2 linked regions of the Rhodovastum atsumiense genome follow. The protein of the gene in region 2 interacts with the protein of the main gene of each other region in a pairwise test. Links are inferred from orthologs where the notes say so. Each region holds a gene or a part of one and is shown on either strand. Other genes may lie near its edges.

What was found. Proteins that work in one complex are often made in the same cells at the same time.
Region 1: the proteins of NBY65_RS08835 (region 2) and NBY65_RS14010 interact in binary tests that used the Escherichia coli proteins (3 or more experiments, as listed by UniProt). The link is inferred for Rhodovastum atsumiense from one-to-one orthologs.

The regions. Positions count from the first base shown.
Region 1 is NZ_OW485601.1:3,093,978-3,097,056, reverse strand. What follows is about bases 38-2,919. They hold NBY65_RS14010 (ABC-F family ATP-binding cassette domain-containing protein), read left to right. Parts: upstream 38-485; coding sequence 486-2,354; downstream 2,355-2,919. Other genes in these bases: bdcA (SDR family oxidoreductase), read right to left, coding at 2,406-2,919; ndk (nucleoside-diphosphate kinase), read right to left, coding at 38-359. In the rest of the region: more of ndk, read right to left, coding at 1-37; more of bdcA, read right to left, coding at 2,920-3,079. UniProt on the Escherichia coli protein: Genetic data indicate it may be involved in ribosome assembly or function.
Region 2 is NZ_OW485601.1:1,948,490-1,952,151, forward strand. What follows is about bases 11-3,475. They hold NBY65_RS08835 (2-oxoglutarate dehydrogenase E1 component), read right to left. Parts: upstream 3,094-3,475; coding sequence 211-3,093; downstream 11-210. Other genes in these bases: odhB (2-oxoglutarate dehydrogenase complex dihydrolipoyllysine-residue succinyltransferase), read right to left, coding at 11-178; sucD (succinate--CoA ligase subunit alpha), read right to left, coding at 3,364-3,475. Outside these bases: more of odhB, read right to left, coding at 1-10; more of sucD, read right to left, coding at 3,476-3,662. UniProt on the Escherichia coli protein: E1 component of the 2-oxoglutarate dehydrogenase (OGDH) complex which catalyzes the decarboxylation of 2-oxoglutarate, the first step in the conversion of 2-oxoglutarate to succinyl-CoA and CO(2).

The DNA.
Region 1 (3,079 bases), 1.1 Mb from region 2 along the record:
TCGGACCCATGCACGGAATTCGCCTCGATGCTCTCGGCGAATTCCTTGCGGATGGTGCCGGGGGCGGCGTTGGCCGGGTTGGTGGCGCCCATGATCTCGCGGTTGCGCGCGACCGCGTTCTCGCCTTCCAGCGCCTGCACCACGACCGGGCCGGACACCATGAAGGTCACCAGATCGCGGTAGAAGGGGCGGTCCTTGTGCACGGCGTAGAACGCCTCGGCCTGGGCCACCGAGAGTTGCAGGCGCTTCTGCGCCACGATGCGCAGGCCCGCTTCCTCGAACTTGGCGTTGATGCGGCCGGTCAGGTTGCGCCGCGTGGCATCCGGCTTGATGATGGAGAGCGTACGTTCGATCGCCATGGCGGCGTCTCCGACGGTTATGTTTGGACTGGGGCGGGGCTTTAGAGCACCCCCTGCCGCCCCGCAACTCCGCCTGCCCGCAACGCCGCTTCCAAGCATCGGCGCCCGCCGTTAGGGTCCCGCCCCATGAGCCTGCTGACCCTCAGCGACATCGTCATCCGCATCGCCGGCCGCACCTTGCTGGACCGCGCCGATCTCACCGTCGACCCGGGCCGCCGCATCGGGCTGGTCGGCCGCAACGGCGCCGGCAAGTCCACGCTGCTGAAGGCAATCGCGGGCGACCTCGCCATCGACGGTGGCGAGATCCGCATGGCTGCCCGCGCCCGCCTGGGCCAGGTGAAGCAGGAAGCCCCGGAGGGCGATTCGCCGCTGCTCGACATCGTGCTGCAGGGCGACCGCGAGCGCCTTGCCCTGCTTGCCGAGGCCGAAACCGCCGAGCCGCACCGCCTCGCCGAGATCCACGAGCGCCTGCGCGCCATCGGCGCCGACAGCGCCCCCGCCCGCGCCGCCGCGATCCTGGCCGGACTGGGCTTCGATGCCGCCGCCCAGGCCCGTCCGATCGCCGAGTTCTCCGGCGGCTGGCGGATGCGCGTGGCGCTGGCCACCGCGCTGTTCGCCCAACCGGACCTGCTGCTGCTGGACGAGCCGACCAACCATCTGGACCTGGAAGCCACGCTCTGGCTGGAAACCTGGCTGGCGAAGTTCCCGGGGGCGGCGATCATCGTCTCGCATGACCGTGGCCTGCTCGACCGCTGCGTGCATGCCATCGCCCATCTGGACCGGGGCAAAATCACCCTGACGCCCGGCGGCTTCGAGGAATTCGTCCGCATCCGCACCGAGCGGGCGGCGCAGCAGGCCGCCATGGCCGTCAAGGTCGCCGCCCAGCGCGCCCATATGCAGGCTTATGTCGATCGCTTCCGCTTCAAAGCCAGCAAGGCGCGGCAGGCCCAGGCGCGGCTGAAGGCGATCGCCAAATTGCCAGCGATCGAGGCGGTGGTCGAGGACACCCCCACCCGCTTCGAGTTCCCGCAGCCGCAGCAGATCGCGCCGCCGATCCTGGCGCTCGACCGTGCCGCCGCCGGCTATGACGGGCGGCCGGTGCTGCGCCACCTGTCGCTGCGGGTGGACATGGACGACCGCATCGCCTTGCTGGGTGCCAACGGCAACGGCAAGTCCACCCTGGCCAAGCTGATCGCCGGCCGGCTCGATCCGCTGACGGGCGAGGTTCGCCGCGGACCGAAGCTGAAGGTGGGGTATTTCGCCCAGCACCAGACCGAGGAGCTGGTGCCCGGCCAGACCCCGGTCGATCACATGGCGCGCGCCCTGCCCCGCGCCACCGAGACGCAGGTGCGGTCACAGCTCGCCCGCTTCGGCCTGGACGCAGACCGGGCCGGGACCGCCATTTCCTCGCTTTCGGGCGGCGAGAAGGCGCGGCTGCTGCTGGCGCTGGCCACCCGCGACGCGCCGCAACTGCTGATCCTCGACGAACCGACCAACCATCTCGACATCGACGCCCGCGAGGCGCTGGTGCGGGCGCTGGCCGATTTCGAGGGCGCGGTGCTGCTGATCACCCACGACCCGCACCTGGTTGAGCTGGTGGCCGACCGGCTCTGGCTGGTGGCCGACGGCACGGTCGCGCCGTTCGAGGGCGATCTCGACGATTACCGTGCCCTGCTGGCCGAGCGCGCCCGCCCGGCCAACAAGACGGAAGCCGCGCCGAGTCGGCGCGAGGACCGCCGCGAGCGCGCCGAGGCCCGCGCCGCCACCGCGCCGCTGCGCCGCCGTGCCAAGGACGCCGAGGCGCGCATGGCGAAGCTCGCCGCCGAACGGGCGAAGATCGAGGCGAAGCTGGCCGATCCGGCGCTGTATGTGCCCGGCCGCGCCGTCGAGGTCACCGCCGCGCAGACCCGGCTGGCCGCCATCGGCCGCGAGACCGAGGCGGCCGAGCTGGAATGGCTGGAAGCCGCGGAGGCGCTGGAGGCGGCCGGCAGCTAGGGGGCAGCAAGTGATGGACGAGGCGCCCCGGCCGCCTTGTGTCCCGCCGGATCAGGCGCCGAAGCCGCCGTCGATCGTGTGCATCGCCCCGGTCACGAAGCTTGCCTCCGGCCCCGCCAGCCAGGCCACCATCCCCGCCACATCCTCCGGCCGCCCGTGACGCTTGATGGCCATGACGGCGTGCTGGATGTCCTTCATCGGCCCGTCCGCCGGGTTCAGATCCGTGTCGATGGGCCCGGGCTGCACCACGTTCACCGTGATCCCGCGCGGCCCGAAGTCCCGCGCCAGCCCCCGCGCCATCCCCTGCAGCGCCGACTTGCTCATCGCGTAGGCCGACAGGCCCGGGAAGGGAATCCGGTCCCCGTTGACGGAACCGATCACGATGATGCGCCCGCCCTCCGGCATCCGCCGTGCCGCCTCCACCGCGGCGTGGTAGGGCGCGTTCACGTTGATGCGGATCAGCCGGTCCACCGCGTCCGGGTCCTGCTCCAGCGGATCACCGAAGGCGCCAACCCCCGCATTCACCACCAGCACGTCCAACGGCCCGCTCTCCCGCACCCGCGCGATCACCGCATCCCGGTCGGCGCTGTCCGTCACCACCGCCGTGGCGCCCGTCTCCGCCGCCAGCCGCTCCGCCACCTCCCTTGAACTGGCATAAGTGAAGGTCACCGCCGCGCCCTCCGCGGCGAAGCGCCGCACGATCGCCGCCCCGATCCCGCGGCTCC
Region 2 (3,662 bases):
TGATCTCCGAAAGGGTGCCGGAGGCGGGGGCATTCACCTCCACCGTCACCTTGTCGGTTTCCAGCTCGACCAGCGGCTCGTCCGCGCTCACCGGCTCACCGGCCTTCTTGAGCCATCTTGCGACGGTTGCGGAAGTGACGCTTTCGCCCAGGGTGGGCACCTTGATGTCGGTCGCCATGGCGGCAAGTCCGTCCTTCGTTGCGTCGAGTGTCAGCCGAGCGTCAGCGCCGCGCTCACCAGCGCGGCCTGCTCGGCGGCATGCGTCTTGGCCAGGCCCGTCGCCGGGCTCGCGGCCGAGGGCCGGCCAATGAAGGCCGGGCGCTTCGCAGCCATGTCCATCTTCGCCAGCATCTGCTCGATGCGGCGGTCCACGAACATCCAGGCGCCCATGTTCTCCGGCTCTTCCTGGCACCAGACCACCTCGGCGTTGCGATAGGGCGCCAACGCCTTGGGCAGCGAGATGTGCGGGAAGGGATAGAGCTGTTCCAGCCGGACGATGGCGATGTCGCGCAGGCCGCGCTCGCGCCGCTCGGCCACAAGGTCATAGTAGACCTTGCCGCTGCACAGCACGATGCGCTTCACCTCCTCGGGTGCCACCAGCGCGTCGGTTTCCGGGATCACCGTCAGGAAGCGGGTGCCCGGCCCCATCTCCGCGAGCGTGGAGACGCACAGCTTGTGACGCAGCAGGCTCTTGGGCGTCATCAGCACCAGCGGCTTGCGGAAGTTCCGCTTCAACTGCCGGCGCAGGCCGTGGAAGTAGTTGGCGGGGGTGGTGAAGTTGCCGACCACGATGTTCCGCTCGGCACAGAGCTGCAGGTAGCGCTCCGGCCGCGCCGAGGAATGCTCCGGCCCCTGCCCCTCGTGGCCGTGCGGCAGCAGCATCACCAGGCCGGACATGCGCAGCCACTTGGTCTCGCCGCTGGCGATGAACTGGTCGATGATGACCTGGGCACCGTTGGCGAAGTCACCGAACTGCGCTTCCCACAGCACCAGGGTGCGCGGATCGGCCAGCGAGTAGCCGTACTCGAAGCCAAGCACGCCCACTTCCGAGAGCAGCGAGTTGTAGATCTCGATCTTGGACTGGGTCGGCGCGATGTTGTTGAGCGGCACGTATTCGTTCTGGCTGGTCTGGTCGACCAGCACGGCGTGGCGCTGGCTGAAGGTGCCGCGCTGGCAGTCCTCGCCCGACAGCCGCACGCGGTTGCCTTCCACCAGCAGCGTGCCGAAGGCCAGTGCCTCGCCGGTCGCCCAGTCGATGCCCTTGCCGCTCTCGATCATCTCCCGCTTGGCATCGAGCTGGCGGGCGATCTTGGGATTGACGTCGAAATCCTCGGGCACGCGGGCCAACGCCAAACCGACCTGGCGCAGCGTCTCCGGCGCCACCGCGGTGGCGCCTTCGGACCATTCCGCGTCCGGTGAAGGCAGCGACAGCCCGGCCCAGTGGCCTTCGAGCCATTCGGCCTTGTTGGGCTTGTAGCCCTGCGCGGCGCGGTAGGCGTCCTCAAGTGTGGCGGTGAACTCGTCCCACAGCCGCTTGACCTCGGCCTCACCCAGCACACCCTCGCCGACCAGTTGCTCGGCGTACAGCGCCCGCGTGGTCTTGCGGTCGCGGATGGCGCGGTACATCAGCGGCTGGGTGAAGGCGGGCTCGTCGGTCTCGTTATGGCCGTGGCGGCGATAGCAGACGATGTCGAGCACGATGTCGCAGCCGAAGGTCATGCGGAACTCGGCCGCCGTCTGCGCGCACCACACCACCGCTTCCGGGTTGTCCCCGTTCACGTGCAGGATCGGCGCCTGGATCGACTTGGCGACGTCGGTGCAATAGAGGCCCGAATAGGCATGCGCCGGCACCGTGGTGAAGCCGATCTGGTTGTTCACCACGACATGGATGGTGCCGCCGGTGCGGTAGCCGATCAACTGGCTCATCGCCAGCGTCTCGTAGACCAGGCCCTGGCCGGCGAAGGCGGCGTCGCCGTGCATCAGGATGCCCATGACGCCGCGGCGGGAGCGGGTGTCGCCGGCCATGTCCTGGCGCGCGCGCACCTTGCCCACCACCACCGGGTCAACGGCTTCCAGGTGCGAGGGATTGGGTTGCAGCGACAGGTGCACCATCTTGCCGCCGATCTCGACATCGGTGGAGGTGCCCAGGTGGTACTTCACGTCGCCCGAGCCCTGCACGTCGTCGGGCTTGAAGCTGGTGCCGCTGAACTCGCTGAACAGCGCCGCGTAGGGCTTGCGCACCACGTTGACCAGCGTGTTCAGCCGGCCGCGATGCGGCATGCCGATGGCGATTTCGTGGACGCCGCGCTTGGCCGCGGTGACGATGATGGCGTGCAGCGCGGGAATGGTGACCTCGCCGCCTTCCAGCCCGAAGCGCTTGGTGCCGACATAGCGCTTCTGGCAGAACGCCTCGAGCCCTTCGGCCTCGGTGAGCTGGCGCAGGATGGTCTGCTTGCCCTCGGCATCGAAATGCGTCCGCCAGGGCGCGCCTTCCACGCGGCGCTGGATCCAGGCCTTCTGGTCGGGGTCCTGGATGTGCATGAACTCGACGCCGACCGGCCCGCAATAGGTCTCGCGCAGGATCTGCAGGATCTGCCGCAGCGGCGCGACTTCCAGGCCGAGCACGTGGTCGATGAAGATCGGCCGGTCCATGTCGGCGGCGGTGAAGCCGTAGGTGCCGGGGTCGAGTTCGGGATGCGGATCGGGGACCTGCAGGCCGAGCGGATCAAGCCGCGCCTCCAGATGGCCGCGCACGCGATAGGTGCGGATCATCATCAGGGCGCGCAGGCTGTCCTTGGTGGCGGCGCGCACCGCCTCCTGGCTGATCGGGGCTTCCTTGGGTGCCGGCGCGCCCTTGCCCTTCGCGGCCGGCTTCACCGGCTCGGGCTCGCCGAAATCCCACCGCCGCGGCGCCCAGGAAGCACCGGTCGAATCGGTGAGGATGGAGCGCGCCTCGTCGTTCAGGGCGGCGAACAGCTCGGCGAAGCTCGGGTCGACGGAGCCTGGATTGGCCGCCCACTTGGCATAGAGATCGGCGATGAAGGCTGCGTTGGCGCCGTTGAAGGCAGTGGCGAGTAAATCGACCCCAGCCATGGTGCTCCCCTTATATGGCCCCGGCGGTCCGGGGGGCGGAATGCGCATCCCGCCACCAACATATAGGCGACACCTCCGGCCAGCCCCTACCGGGAGGGGGCTGGCCGGGCGGTACCGCAGGGTTGCTTCCGATGCATGGCGGCCGCGGAAGCATTGCGCCTCACTCGTGCGGCGAACGCGACGGCAGAAACCGTCGCGCCGCGACACGCGCCTGTGAGGGAGTGTTCCGGTTGACGCGACGGAACGGACGCATCTGGTCGCGACCGTCTCCTAGCCGCGCAGAGCCTTGACCAGGGTGGAGCCGAGGGCAGCCGGGCTGTCGGCGACGTGGATGCCGGCGGCCCGCAGCGCCTCGAACTTCGCGGCGGCGGTGTCCTTGCCGCCGCTGATCACCGCACCGGCATGGCCCATGCGCCGGCCCGGCGGCGCCGTGGCCCCGGCGATGAAACCGACCACCGGCTTCGTCGTCTTGCTTGCCGCGATGAACTCGGCCGCGTCGATCTCGCTCTGGCCGCCGATCTCGCCGATCATGACGATCGACTCGGTTTCCGGGTCGGCGAGGAACAGCT